Regions from separate parts of the uncultured Pseudomonas sp. genome, predicted to be linked through region 2. Evidence: riboswitches for the same ligand, from Rfam matches in the RefSeq annotation. Region 2 holds a riboswitch; each other region holds the start of a gene.
The links. A riboswitch is a leader RNA that binds a small molecule or an ion and turns the genes downstream of it on or off. The one in region 2 is predicted to bind cobalamin.
Positions count from the first base shown of each region.

Region 1: it holds a riboswitch for cobalamin, as region 2 does, so the genes downstream of both, cobW (cobalamin biosynthesis protein CobW) here and Q0V31_RS09335 (energy-coupling factor ABC transporter permease) in region 2, are expected to answer to the same signal.
Region 3: it holds a riboswitch for cobalamin, as region 2 does, so the genes downstream of both, cobO (cob(I)yrinic acid a,c-diamide adenosyltransferase) here and Q0V31_RS09335 (energy-coupling factor ABC transporter permease) in region 2, are expected to answer to the same signal.

Region 1 is NZ_OX044366.1:1,256,635-1,261,477, reverse strand. It holds gene cobW (cobalamin biosynthesis protein CobW) at 70-1,122, opposite strand; cobalamin riboswitch at 1,225-1,565, opposite strand; gene Q0V31_RS06060 (cobalamin biosynthesis protein) at 1,652-2,086, shown strand; gene cobM (precorrin-4 C(11)-methyltransferase) at 2,083-2,838, shown strand; gene Q0V31_RS06050 (YoaK family protein) at 2,855-3,616, opposite strand; gene Q0V31_RS06045 (hypothetical protein) at 3,626-3,856, opposite strand; gene glmS (glutamine--fructose-6-phosphate transaminase (isomerizing)) at 3,879-4,843, opposite strand, start outside.
Region 2 is NZ_OX044366.1:2,001,972-2,006,814, forward strand. It holds gene Q0V31_RS09320 (hybrid sensor histidine kinase/response regulator) at 1-536, shown strand, start outside; gene Q0V31_RS09325 (TetR/AcrR family transcriptional regulator) at 656-1,309, shown strand; gene Q0V31_RS09330 (acyl-CoA dehydrogenase family protein) at 1,306-2,958, shown strand; cobalamin riboswitch at 3,062-3,270, shown strand; gene Q0V31_RS09335 (energy-coupling factor ABC transporter permease) at 3,325-4,005, shown strand; gene Q0V31_RS09340 (DUF3703 domain-containing protein) at 4,213-4,539, shown strand; gene amn (AMP nucleosidase) at 4,621-4,843, shown strand, end outside.
Region 3 is NZ_OX044366.1:3,206,137-3,210,979, reverse strand. It holds gene cbiB (adenosylcobinamide-phosphate synthase CbiB) at 1-383, opposite strand, end outside; gene bluB (5,6-dimethylbenzimidazole synthase) at 380-1,027, opposite strand; gene Q0V31_RS15155 (cobyrinate a,c-diamide synthase) at 1,024-2,337, opposite strand; gene cobO (cob(I)yrinic acid a,c-diamide adenosyltransferase) at 2,337-2,948, opposite strand; cobalamin riboswitch at 3,135-3,363, opposite strand; gene Q0V31_RS15145 (hypothetical protein) at 3,435-3,755, opposite strand; gene Q0V31_RS15140 (O-methyltransferase) at 3,771-4,433, opposite strand; gene Q0V31_RS15135 (C40 family peptidase) at 4,467-4,843, opposite strand, start outside.

The DNA.
Region 1 (4,843 bases), 750 kb from region 2:
GGGCGGTATTCCGCTTTAGCCGCGAGCCGTATCGGGCCTAGTCGCGGCTAAAGCCCTCCCACACTCGGCTCAGGCCAATGCCGCTTGTAGTTCGGCTGCAATAGCCGCCTGATCAAGCTGCTGACCGATCACGATCAAACGGCTGACCCGCGCTTCATCAGCCTGCCAGGCGCGGTCGAAGTGTTTATCGAAACGCTGACCCACGCCTTGCAGCAACAAGCGCATCGGCTTGCCGGGAATCGCCGCAAAACCCTTGATACGCAAGATGCCGTGCTTGGCCACTGCATTCTTCAAGGCACCCAGCAAGCGTGCTTCCTCGGCCTCCGGCAGTTCCACCTGGAAAGAGTCGAACTCGTCGTGATCGTGGTCTTCATGGCCTTCCAGGTCATGGTGGGTTTTACGCGCGTCGATGTGCAGCTCAGTCTCACAGTTCAGACCCAGCAGCACGTCCAGCGGCAGTTCTCCACCATGGGCTTCGATGATTTTCACCGCTGGCGGCAGCTCTTCGGCAACTTCCGCACGCACTGCTGCCAGGGCGGCAGCGTCGAGCAGGTCAGCCTTGTTGAGAATCACCAAGTCGGCGCTGGCCAGTTGGTCGGCGAACAGCTCGTGCAGCGGCGATTCGTGGTCGAGATTCGGGTCGAGCTTGCGCTGCGCATCAACCTGATCGGGGAAGGCAGCGAAAGTACCGGCGGCCACGGCGGGGCTGTCGACCACGGTGATCACCGCATCGACGGTGCAGGCGTTGCGGATTTCCGGCCAGTTGAAGGCTTGTACCAACGGCTTGGGTAGAGCCAAGCCGGAGGTTTCGATAAGGATATGGTCGAGGTCGCCACGGCGTGCGACCAACTCGCGCATCACCGGGAAGAACTCTTCCTGCACGGTGCAGCACAGGCAGCCGTTGGCCAACTCGAAGACGCGGCCATTGGCTTCTTCTTCACTGCAACCGATGGAGCACTGTTTGAGGATTTCGCCGTCGATGCCCAGCTCGCCAAACTCGTTGACGATCACCGCGATACGACGACCGTCGGCGTGGCCGAGCATGTGTCGCAACAGGGTGGTTTTACCGGCGCCGAGGAAGCCGGTGACGATGGTGACGGGAAGTTTGGCGAGCGTTTTCATGGGTGGCCCTGCATAGCATCGAATAGAAAGACGAGCAGGCAGGCGGCACAGACATGACAGCCACGCAGGCGTCAGCCAACACCACCGGATCACCCCGCCCGGTTGTCGAAAACGTGACGAGGCAGGTCTCCTGGCTCACGGTCTGCGCCTTAGAACCTGTTTCCGATCTCGCGAGCTAGAGCCATGCAAGGCAAAAGCATGCGAGGACGCGGAGTTTACGAGCTGTAAATGAGCAGTCCGAGCCTGTTTTTAACGCAGCAGGGCCGACGCGCAGCAGATCGTAAGCAGGTTATTACGCGACCCTTCAACCTTCCCGCCTTACGGCAGTGGTGTATTGAAGGGCTTTGGACCGTTCACAGTTGCGGGGGCAGCCAAGGCATTAACCTTGTTCCCTCTTAGCTCCGTGGGCGCGCCCACGAAGAACCTCGAACGCAGCAAGGCTACGCAGACCAGGGCGGTGGGTCAATCGCGGTTGACCGTGGCCAGCCGCCATGGTGAGCTACGCCGCCGCACACAGCGAGCAACCTTGATGATTCCCAGCTCTGCCAATACCGCCGTGATTCAGGTGGTCGCCGGGTTAGGCTGCCGCCGCGGCTGTAACCTGGAAGACTTATCCACACTGCTGATCGACAGCCTGCAGGCGCAGGGTCTGACTGTGGATAACCTCGCGGGGCTGGCGAGCATCGCGCACAAACGCGATGAACCTGGACTGCTGGCGTTGGCTGAGCACTTCGGCCTGACGCTGACCTGCTTCAGTCCTGAAGAACTGTTGCCCTATCAACATCTCGTTCAAGCTTGCGCGCTAACCCTGGCCGCCACCGGCAGCCCGGCCGTGGCCGAACCCTGCGCCCTGGCATTGGCCGAGCGCTTGGGCGGCCAGGTTGCTCAGCTACTCGGCAGTAAAACCCGCAACGCCAGCGCCACCTGTGCCCTGGCGTCGATCTCAGCCAAGGATATTGCATGACTGTTTACTTTATCGGCGCCGGCCCCGGCGACCCCGAGCTGATCACCGTTAAGGGTCAGCGCCTGTTGCGCATCTGCCCGGTGATTCTCTACGCCGGCTCACTGGTGCCGGAAGCAGTGTTGCAGGGCCACAGTGCCGAGTTGGTGATCAACACCGCCGAATTGCACCTGGATGAAATCATCGAGCTGATTGGCCAAGCCCATAAACAAGGCCAGGACGTGGCCCGCGTGCACTCCGGCGACCCGTCACTGTATGGCGCGATTGGTGAGCAGATCCGCCACCTGCGCCGACTGGCGATTCCCTTCCAGATTATTCCCGGCGTCACCGCCACGGCCGCCTGCGCGGCCTTGCTGGAAAGCGAGCTGACCTTGCCTGAGGTGTCGCAGACGCTGATCCTCACCCGCTATGCGAGCAAGTCGCAGATGCCTGAGGGCGAAGCACTGGGTGATCTGGCACGCCACGGCGCGACCATGGCTATCCACTTGGGCGTGGTACACCTGAGCAAAATTGTCGCTGAACTGCTGCCGCATTACGGCGCGGACTGCCCGATTGCCGTGGTCCATCGCGCCAGCTGGCCGGATCAGGATTGGGTCAGCGGCACCCTGGCCACCATCGAGGAACAGGTGCGCGCCAAGGGCTTTCGCCGCACCGCGCTGATTTTAGTGGGGCGGGTGCTGCACGCTGAACAGTTCGCCGACTCGGCGCTGTACAACGCCGAGCATCGCCACCTGTTCAGGTCGTCCGACGCCTGAGAGGGTGTCGGCTATTTCAGCGGCGCAACAGACGCCGCACGAGCAACAACAGATCATCCAGCGCCGGTACGCTGGCCAGCAGCACCAGAAACAACGCCAAGGGCACAGTGGCGGTGTAGCCCAGGTAGTTGAAGCCCAATGCACCCACAACCCCGCCAAGGAAAAAGTTCAGGGCCAACAGGCTGAGTACCCACAAGCGCTGACGGTCCGCCACAACCCGGCCGACCTCTGGCCCGTGGTGGCGATTCCAATACAGCAGCTTGCCCAACTCGATACCGATATCGGTGATGACCCCGGTGATATGTGTGGTGCGAATTTCGGCGTTGGAGAGCTTGGTGATCAGCGCATTCTGCAAGCCCATGATGAAGCACAGCAGCATCACCGTCAGCGGCACGAACAGGCCAGTAATTTGCGCCAACGCCGCGCCAAGAAAGCCAAAGCACAACAGCAACAGGGCTTCGAGCAACAACGGCAAGGCATATTCGCTGTGCAGCCGCCGACGCCGCGAGTAGTTGATCATCAGCGTCGAACAAGCAGCGCCAAGCAGAAACGACAGCACCGCACCAAGACCACCCCAGAGCAGATCATGCGCGCCCAGAGCGATACTGTCGGCCATGGCCGAGACGATGCCGGTCATATGCGAGGTGTATTGCTGCACGGCGAGAAAGCCGCCGGCATTGATCGCGCCGGCGACAAACGCCAGCGCGACACCTAGGTGTCGATTGGCCGCAACACTGCGTTCACGGCCAATCAGACGTCGCGCATAACCAATGGGCATGCATGATCCTCAAAGATGGATCTCTACGCCTTTGATACCGAGCAGCCGCAGTTCCTCGACCAGGCCATTGAGGTCGGCGAAAGACTCCACCTGCTCCTGCTGATCGACCAGAAAAAAGCTGGTGCCGGCGTCTTTCTTCAACAGCACAATCCATTCACTGGTGTTGGCCGGGTTGCTGATCACGTGGGTATCGAACATCACCCCAGCAGCGTGCTTGGCCCTTATGTCTTCGCGCTTCACAAGTTCGCTCTCCTGAATAGCGTTACTCGACCGTTACGCTCTTGGCCAGGTTGCGTGGCTGGTCAACGTCGGTGCCTTTGAGCACAGCCACGTAGTAGGACAGCAGCTGCAGCGGAATGGTGTAGAGAATCGGCGCCAGAGCATCGTGAATGTGCGGCATGTTCACCACGTGGGTGCCCTCGGCATTGCGCATGCCGGCTTGCTCGTCGGCAAATACCAACAGCTCGCCGCCACGGGCGCGTACTTCCTGCAGGTTGGATTTGAGTTTTTCCAGCAGCTCGTTGTTTGGCGCGACGGTGACCACCGGCATATCGCTATCAACCAACGCCAACGGGCCGTGCTTGAGCTCGCCAGCCGGGTAGGCTTCGGCGTGGATATAGGAGATTTCCTTGAGTTTGAGTGCGCCTTCCATCGCCACCGGATACTGCGCGCCACGACCGAGGAACAGGCTGTGGTGCTTCTCGGCGAACAGTTCGGAAACCTTCTCCACCACGCTGTCCATGGCCAGGGCTTCACCCAGGCGGGTCGGCAGGCGGCGCAGTTCTTCCACCAACTCGGCTTCCAGGGCTTTATCCAGGGTGCCACGCACCTGGCCAAGCGACAGGGTCAGCAGCATCAGTGCAACCAGCTGGGTGGTGAAGGCTTTGGTTGAGGCTACACCGATTTCCGGGCCGGCCTGGGTCAGTAGGGTCAGGTCGGATTCGCGCACCAATGAGCTGATACCAACGTTACAGATCGCCAGGCTGGCCAGATAACCGCCCTGGCCCGGAGCATGTTCTTTAGCATTGCGCAGCGCGGCCAGGGTGTCGGCGGTTTCGCCGGACTGGGAGATGCTGACAAACAGGGTATCTGGCTGCACCACCACCTTGCGGTAACGGAATTCGCTGGCCACTTCGACCTGGCAAGGAATCCCGGCCAGCTCTTCCAGCCAGTAACGGGCGACCATACCAGCGTGGTAGCTGGTGCCACAGGCGACGATTTGCACGT
Region 2 (4,843 bases):
GGCAATTGGTCGATTTGCTCGGCGGTAACCTTAGCCATGAATCGCAACCAGGCCAGGGCAGTTGCTTTCGCCTGGACCTGCCGCTGGGCTTGCCCGTGCAGATATCCACCCCGGCGGCTGCCGTCCTGCGTGCCAGTGGCCCGGTGGTGCGCCAGCCGCAAGCATGCACGGTGTTGATCGTTGAGGATAATGCGATTAACCAGCTGGTCACCCGCGGCATGCTGCTCAAGCTGGGGTATCAGGTGCGTACCGCCGACAACGGTGCCGAAGCCCTGGACGTGCTGCGGAGCGAGACCATTGACGCGGTACTGCTGGATTGCCAAATGCCGGTGATGGACGGTTTTGCCACCTGCCGCGCGCTGCGCAACCTGCCAGGCTGTCAGCTGCTGCCGGTGCTGGCGATAACCGCCCACAGCCATAGCGGTGACCGTGAGCGCTGCCTGGCTGCCGGGATGAGTGATTACCTGGCCAAACCGGTGAAGTTTGAGCAGCTGCGCAGCCTGCTGCATGACTGGGTGCTCTGTCGCGAACTCTAGCGCGGTAAGTTGTATGCGCCAGTGGCTGGCGGATATGCCTGCTGTTGTGCCCGGAATCACCCTTTAGCCAAACTCTGAATCCTGATTCAATCAAGTGATTGTGAATCGGGATTCAGACCATGGCCTATCGCCCCACTGCACTGCGTATCGACCGCGACCAGGCGCTGCGTGAGCGCATCATCAGTGCCGCGCTGGCGCGGGTCGCCGAGGGTGGTTTCGTCGCGTTGACCATGCAGGCCCTGGCCGAGGATGTCGGCATCGCCACCGGCAGCCTGTACCGCCATGTGCGCAATAAGGGCGAGCTGGCAGCCGAGGTGTTTGCCGTGGCCAGTCAGCATGAAATCGACGCTCTGGCGGCCATTGTGCGTGGCCCTGGCGACCCGGTACAGCGCCTGACTGCCGGGCTTCAGCGCTTTGCTGCGCGGGCCTGGGACAGCCGTCAGCTGGCCTTTGCCTTGATCGCCGAACCGGTTGATAGCGAAGTCGACGAACAGCGCCTGTTCTATCGCGAAGCCTATGCCGAACTATTTGCCGAATTGCTGCACGAGGGCGCTGCCCTTGGCGTATTCCGCGTGCAGCAGGTCAACCTGGCTGCAGCCTGTCTGGTCGGGGCGATTGCCGAAGCCCTGGTCGGCCCGTTATCGCCGCCGGCGCGTGCGGCCCGTGAAGCCGGTTATCCGGCACTCAGCTTGGCTGAAGTCAGCCAGGGTCTTGTCACCTTTTGTCTACGCGCCGTGGGCGCCCCATTGCACGAAGAGGAGCCGCAGTCATGAATGCCAGCCAACATGCCGAAACCCATGAGGTGTTCAACCAGGTGCCGTCGCTGGACGGTGCCAACCTGTACCGCGTCGACCTGCCGCTGCAGGAGTGGACTCAGCGTTTTGGCGGCGGCTGGGCCGAGCAGCGCCTGGACGTATATGGCGCGCTGGCCGGTGGTGAGCTGATGGCCGCCGGCTTTCTCGCCAATGAGAATAAGCCGGTGTTCAAAAGTCACGATCGTTATGGCAATCGCGTCGATCTGGTGGAGTTTCACCCGGCCTACCACCAGCTGATGAGCACCGCTATTGAGCACGGGCTGCCGTCCATGCCCTGGGCTGAGCAACAGGCGGGTGCGCAAGTGGCGCGCGCCGCGATGAACTACCTGCACACGCAAGCCGAAGCCGGCAGCGGTTGCCCGCTGACCATGACCTTCGCCAGCGTGCCGGCGCTCAAGTTGCAGGGCGATCTGGCCGAGAAGTGGCTGCCGAAAATTCTCTCGACCCAGTACGACCCGCGCAACCTGCCGATTGAGCAGAAAACCGGGGCGACCATCGGCATGGCCATGACCGAGAAACAGGGCGGCACCGATGTCCGTGCCAACACCACACGCGCCTATCCGGTCGGCCTCGGTGGGCCTGGTCAGGCCTATGAGTTAGTCGGCCACAAGTGGTTCTGCTCGGCGCCGATGTGCGATGCCTTTCTCACCCTGGCCCATACCAGCAAGGGGTTGACCTGTTTCCTGTTGCCGCGTCACCGCCCGGACGGCACGCGCAATGAGTTGTATATCCAGCGCCTGAAAAACAAGCTGGGCAACTGGTCGAACGCCTCCAGTGAAGTGGAGTTTCGCGGCGCGCTGGCCTGGATGGTGGGCGAGGAGGGCCGTGGCGTGCCGACCATTATCGAGATGGTCGCGTTGACCCGCTTCGATTGCATGATCGGTTCCAGTGCCTTGATGCGTCAGGCCCTGACTCAGGCCGCGCACCACTGTGCCCATCGCCAAGTAGGTGGGCGGGTGCTCAGCGAGCAGCCGTTGATGCAAAACGTGCTGGCCGATTTGGCCCTGGAAAGCGAAGCCGCGCTGGCCTTGACCCTGCGCATGGGTAAGGCCTTGGATAACCCGCAGGATGAGCAGGAAGGCAAGTTTGCGCGGCTGGTCACTGCCGTAGGCAAGTACTGGATCTGCAAACGTGCGCCGGCCATGATCAACGAAGCCGCCGAGTGCATGGGCGGCGCTGGTTATGTCGAGGACAGCATCCTGCCAAGGCTGTACCGCGAAGCGCCGGTCAACTCCACCTGGGAGGGTTCGGGCAACGTGCAGTGCCTGGACGTGCTGCGTGCGTTGTCGAAGGAGCCGGGCGTGCTCGATGCGCTGTTTACCGAACTGGGCGACGGCCATGGTGATGCGCGCCTGCGTGCGCATATCGCCAAGCTCCAAGCGGATTTCCGCGACACCGCGGACATCCAGTACCGCGCCCGCCAGCTCACCGAGGACGTGGCCCTGGCGTTACAGGCCAAACTGCTGCTGGAAGCCGGCAATGCCAGCGTGTCTGACGCCTTCATCGTCAGCCGTCTGGGCGGTCAAGGGGGGCGGGTTTATGGCACCTTGCCGCGTGGCGTGGCTGTCGAGACGCTACTGGCGCGCAGCACGCCGCATTTGCTGTGAGGCACATAGCTCTCTAGCCAGGGCATTTGCGCGAATCGCAGTGTGAGACTTCAACTTGAGCCCGGCCCTCTGCGCCGGGCTCTGTCATTTCTGCGTGTAGCCGGGTAAGGTGGCCGCCGATGGTTCCACAGCGTGTTACGCGAGTGGATGAAAAGGGAACATGGTGGGTACTGCAACACGTACCGAAGCCATGGCTGCCCCCGCAACTGTAAACGGTGAGCGATGCCCCTACGCCACTGGCCGCAAGGTCGGGAAGGCGGGCGAAGTGTTAAGCCGTGAGCCAGGAGACCTGCCATCGAAGCCGGGCGCTTATGCCCACACCCTCAATCCAGATCATCGCGCGGTGGGCGCGGTACAGGAACCTCTATGCACATCGAACCCGAAGTCGTCACTGGCACCAAACTCTTTCTCAGCTATGCAACCGGCGCAGGTGCCTTTGGCCTCACAGTCAAGCTTGCCCTCGATAGCGTACGCAGCAACGGCAGCGTCGCCGCCCTGACTTTGCGTAGCCTGCTGACCACCGCGTTGGTGTTCTGCTTCTTCGAGGTCTTTCCGCATCAAGCGGTTGGCGTCTCCGAAGTACACCTGATCCTTGGCTCAACCCTGCTGCTGCTGTTCGGTGCCGGCGCAACAGCTGTCGGCTTAGCCGTTGGCCTGCTGCTGCAGGGGTTGCTGTTCGCCCAGTTCGACCTGCCGCAGTACGGCATGAACGTGACCACCTTGCTGCTGCCGTTGTGGGGTATTCATCTGCTGGCCAAGCGCATCATTGCGCCGGGTACTGCCTATGTGGAGCTTTCCTACAAGCAGGCGCTGGCGTTGTCGACGGCCTATCAGGGCGGCATCGTCGCCTGGGTTGCCTTCTGGGCGATCTACGGCAACGGCTTCTCCGGTGAGAACCTGGTGGCTGTGGGCAGCTTTGGCCTGGCGTATATGAGCGTGATTCTGCTCGAGCCGCTGGTCGATCTGGGTGTATTGGCTGCGGCCAAAGCGCTCTCAAGCTACAGCCGTGGGCCGCTGTTCAACGCACGACTGCACCAGCCGGCCTAATCATTGGCCGCGATCGTTTCAGCGAGCCGTACGGGTCGCTGAAACGATCGCGCTGCATAGCTTGGCTAACGGCTATCGCCCGGCATCGGCGCATCCAGGCATAGCGTTTGGCGGCTCAACAGCCATTCATCTGTTGCCTGCTCAGGCTTGACCTGGGGGCCGCCCCGCGCCTGCAAGCTGATGCCGAACCTTTGCAGGAGTAACGCCATGACCCGTAAACAAGCCTTTTGGCAGGAACAGCTACTGGCCCGCGCCCAGTGCGGCCATGATCCCGCCGCCGAGCTGCGCCATCTGGAGCGTGCCCATATCCTCGGCCAGGGTTACTTCAGCGAGCACCTGCGCAGCCACCTATGGATACTGGCGTGGGCCTGGCGGCAACGCGATTGGGCCGAGTGTGGCGCACAACTGTTACGTATACCTGGCAGTCTGGGTTCGCTGGTGGGTATTTACCCGCTGGGTAACCCCGGTACGCGTCGCGTGAGCCCGTTGAGTCCGCAGCCGTTGCCTGAGGATCTGCAAGCGCTACTCAAGTAGCCGGTAAATGCAACGCGCGCTATCGCATCCGCGACGGGGCAGGGCAAGATAGAACCATTGGATCAGCCAGGAAGGTGTCTTGTGAATACGTGTTCTGATGATTTTGTTGTCGCCAATAGCGCTGAAGAGGCGGTCGATCGTCTGGCCGCATTGCATCTGCAAGCAACCAGCGGCTTAAGTGCGGCGCTCAAGCGCTACTTGAAAGAGCGCATCAAACCCGATGCGGCGCAACACAGTCAGTTTCGCTACCCCGAGTTGCGTCTGACCTACCAGGGCCATGGTGAAACCCCCACCAGCGCGCGCG
Region 3 (4,843 bases), 1.2 Mb from region 2:
TCCAGGTCTGCGGTATTGCGGCTGACCATATAACCAACGCGCTCGCGGGCCAGGCGCAAATCGCCCAGTCGCAGCGCCTGCGCCACCGGCCGGGCATGCTCGCCCAGGCTTTTCAGGCCCAGCGCGGCGTACAGCGCAATAATCTCCAGCGCCCAACCGATACCGCTGATCTGGCTCAGCAGCCAGGCCAGCAGGGTCAGCGGCAACACCGCCAGGCACCAGGCGCTGACACCGTGACTGCGCCAGCCGCCACCGGCCGGGTTAAAGCGTTGTTCGATGCGCTCAGCCAATTTGCCGAACGCCACCAACGGATGCCAACCCTTGGATTCGCCAAAAACCGCGTCCAGGGCAACCCCGGCGCAGGCAGCGAGCGCCACACTCATGGCGTGCCCCAGTGGTTCTCAAACAGCAGTTCACTCAGTGGCCGTGGCGTCGCCCAACCTTCCTGAGCCAGCATCGGTGCGTCATAGAACGCCTCTACCGGCCCCAGGCACAACACTGCCAACGGCTTGCTGCCGGCCGGCATGCCAAGCAGAGCGGCCAGAGCCTGGGGCTCAAACAGTGACACCCAGCCCATGCCTAAACCTTCGGCGCGCGCAGCCAGCCAGAGGTTCTGGATGGCGCAGGCCAAGGAGGCCTGGTCCATTTCCGGCAAAGTGCGCCGGCCAAACACATGGGCCTCACGGCCCTCCATCAGGGCCACCACCAGCAGCTCGGCACAGTCGCGAATACCCTCGACTTTCAGCCGCATAAATTCATCACTGCGCTCACCCAGCGCCTCGGCAGTGCGCACCCGCTCCTCTTCCACCAAGCCGTGAATCGACTCACGCAAAGCCGGACGGGTAATCCGAATAAACCGCCACGGCTGCATCAAGCCAACGCTGGGGGCCTGGTGCGCGGCCTCAAGCAAGCGCGCGAGCAACTCGGGGGGCACCTCACCGCCGCTGAAATGGCGCATATCGCGACGCTCGGCGATGGCGCGGTAGACCGCCGCGCGTTCCTCCGGGCTGAAGGCGTGCTCGCTCATGCTGGCGCTCCGGGGTTAAACAACGCCGCCGCTGCAGCCGGGTCGGACGGCAGATAGAAGTGGATATAGGAGGCCGTCAACCGGCCCTGGCGATAGACTGCCTCGGCGGTGCGTTTATAGTTCGGGCACTCACCACGGGTCAGCGGCTGCAGTTCGCTGGTCAACGCCGAGTAGTGGAAACTGTGGCCGCGCAACAGGCCTTCCGGCAGCTCGGTTTGCTGCAAGGCCATGGCGGTCATGCGTGGTTGCAGCGTCGCCTCACCGCTTAACAAGCCGAGCATCTGCCCGCTCGCGCCCTGTTTGTCGGTCAGCTTGTCGAGCAGATAGAGCATGCCGCCGCACTCGGCATGGATCGGCTTGCCGGCCCCGTGGTGTGCGCGAATCGCCCGTGCCATAGCCTGATTGGCCTCAAGCCGCTGCAGGTGCAGTTCCGGGTAACCGCCGGGCAGATAGAGGCTGTCGACCTCGGGCAGCTGCGCATCCGTCAGCGGCGAGAAGAACTTAAGCTCAGCCCCCAACTCACCCAGCAGGTCGAGATTGGCCTGGTACAGAAAGGCAAAGGCACTGTCACGTGCCACCCCAATCCGTACGCCCTTGAGCAGCGGCGCTGGCCTTGCCTGTTCTGGCGCGGCGAAGCTGACGGGTGGCGGCAACTCGGTGTCGGCGCTGGCGGCCAAGGCATCGGCGGCGGCATCCAGGCGCGCATCTAGGTCGGCCAACTCCCCCGCCTGCACCAGGCCCAGATGCCGACTGGGCAAACCAACTTCGGCGCTGCGTGGCAGTGCGCCATACCAGCGGATCGAGGCCGGCAAGGCATCGCGCAGAATCTCGCCATGCCGCGCACTGCCAACCCGGTTGCCAAGCACACCGGAGAACGGCAGATCGGGCTGGAAGGTCGCCAGGCCATGGGCCATCGCCCCAAAAGTCTGCGCCATGGCCGAGCCGTCGATCACCGCCAGCACCGGCACGCCGAAGTGCCGGGCCAAATCGGCCGCCGAGGGGGTGCCATCGAACAGGCCCATCACCCCTTCGATCAGAATCAAATCAGCTTCAGCGGCCGCCTGCCAGAGTAAGCGGCGGCTCTCGGCGGCACCGACCATCCACAGGTCGAGTTGATACACCGGTGCGCCGCTGGCGCGGGCGAGGATCATCGGATCGAGAAAGTCCGGGCCGCATTTAAACACCCGCACACGCTTGCCCTGGCGGCTGTGCAAACGCGCCAAGGCCGCCGTCACGGTGGTTTTACCCTGACCGGAGGCTGGGGCGGCGATTAACAACGCGGGGCATGAGCGGGCAGCAGAGTCGCTCATTAGAATTCGACTCCCTTCTGTGCCTTAACCCCGGCTTTGAACGCATGTTTGACCAGGCTCATCTCGGTCACGGTATCCGCCGCTTCGATCATCCCTGGCAGCGCGCCACGCCCCGTTACCACCACGTGCTGGAGGAGCGGTCGCGCTTCGATATCGGCAAGCACCGCATCAAGCTCCAGGTAGCCGTATTTCAGGGCAATATTCAGTTCATCGAGCACCACCAGGCCGATGGCCGGGTCACTGAGCAACTGCGCCGCCACCGCCCAGGCTTCGCGGGCCTTGTCGATGTCGCGCTGGCGATCCTGGGTTTCCCAGGTAAAACCTTCACCCATCACGTGGTAGCTGACTTCATCGGGAAAACGCCGAAAGAACGCCTCCTCGCCGGTGCTGGCCGCACCCTTGATAAATTGCACCACGCCGACCTTGATGCCGTGGCCCAGCGCGCGGGCGACCATGCCAAAGGCGCTGCTGCTCTTGCCTTTGCCATTGCCGCTGTGCACCAGCAGCAGGCCGTATTCATCCTGAGCCTGGGCAATCTTCTCATCGATCAGGGCTTTTTTGCGGGCCATGCGCGCTTGGTGCCGGGCGTCACGCTCTATCGATTCAGTCATCACTCACACTCACTAAAAAACGGGCAGCCAGGCGGCGTCCGGTGGGTAAACGGCAGGCAAACGAGGGGGTAAGTCATCGCGCTGCTCCACCGCCACAAGGCGGTCTGGCTGTAAAAAGCAGGCGGAGATAAACCAAGCGCGGGCTCACGCACAACGCAAGCCACACGCCAGACAACGCCCTCCGCGATGCCGTGGACTGCAACAGGCCGGTCTCCGGGCTTGTGAGTGGAACCGCTAGGTTCCCCAATCGCGCCTTCCCATGCCGCTAAGCACAGTGGCGGAATGCGATTGTTGACTCACTTACCGTTGCGGGGGCAGCGTCGGAATGGCTGGCGTAGAACGCACAACGCACCGACTTCCCTGTTTCACCCCGCACACGCATAGCGTCGGGGGCACCTGTTACAAGGCGCGAAGGGTAGAGAGTTAGCCTTTAAGCGTCAAACGAATGCGCCGTGGGTGCATCACAAGATGTGCATTGGGTCAGGCTCAATGCTTGGGCATAAAACCCGCCGGCTTGCTCGCCAGCCACTCGACGAAGGTACGCAAGCGCTCATCACTCAACAGGCTGTCGCGATTGTTGTAGGTCAGCGCCAGCTGTTTTTCGCTGAACAGCCGATGGATCTGGTTGTGACAGGCACGACAAACCCAGAGCGTGGCGCTGATGCGCTGACTTTTGCCGAAGCGCTTTTGTACGTAGACCTTGTTATGCAGCGCCTTGGGGATCAGGTGATGGCGGGTCAGCGGCGCTGCACGGGCGCAGAGTTCGCAGCTATCCGGTTGCTCAGGCAGGCGGATCGGTTCGGGCATACAGGCAGCGCCGGTTCAGCGCTTACGGCACAGGCTCAAGCCATCGCCGAGCGGCAACAGGGACAGGTCGATGCGCGGGTCATCACGCAGCGCCAGGTTGAGCGCCTGAATCGCCTGGGTGTCGGCGCTCTCGGGGGCTTTTTCAAGTACCCGGCCACTCCACAGGGTGTTATCGAACAGAATCAGTCCGCCCTGGCGCACCAGGCGCAAGGCCGATTCCAAGTAGGCGGGATAGTTGGCTTTATCGGCATCGATAAACAGCAGATCAACCCCCCCGGCCAGCCCTTCACTTTCAAGCGCGGCCAGGGTTTGCAGCGCCGGGGCCAGGCGCTGCTCGATACGCCCACTCAACCCCGCCTCACGCCAGTAACGCTCGGCGGTGGCGTTGTAGTCGCCGGGAATGTCGCAACAAATCAACTGACCATCGGCCGGCATGGCCTGGGCCATGCAGATGGCGCTGTAACCGGTAAAGGTGCCAACTTCGACAATCCGCCGCGCGCCCATCAACTGCACCAGCAAGGCCATAAACTGGCCCTGCTCAGGGGCAATCTGCCAACGCGAGTTACTCAGCTGCGCGGTTTCTTCGCGCAGACGCTTGAGCAATGGCGTTTCACGCAACGAGACGTCGAGCAGGTACTGATACAGACTGGCATCGAGATTGAGTGTTTGCGTGGTCATACAAGCCCCTCTACAAATACCCAGCGCTGGGCGCTAGGGGTTACCCGCCAGCTCCGCGGTGAATACGCGCTTGGCATTCAAGTAAGTGCGCTGCCAATAAGTATTGCTCAGGCTGTCCAGGCGCACGGTTCCGCCGCTGGAAGGCGCATGCACGAAACGCCCGTTGCCGACGTAAATGCCCGCATGACTGACCTGGCTGCCGCCATTGGTGGCAAAGAACAGCAGATCGCCGCTTTGCAGGGCATCGCGACCAACGCCCGGGCCGCGCATGCGGATCAGCTCACGGGTTGAGCGCGGCAGCTTGATGCCCGCCGCATCACGATAAACAAAGCCAATCAGGCCACTGCAGTCGAAGCCGCCTTCAGGGGTGTTACCGCCATAACGATAGGGTGTGCCCACCAATCCCAACG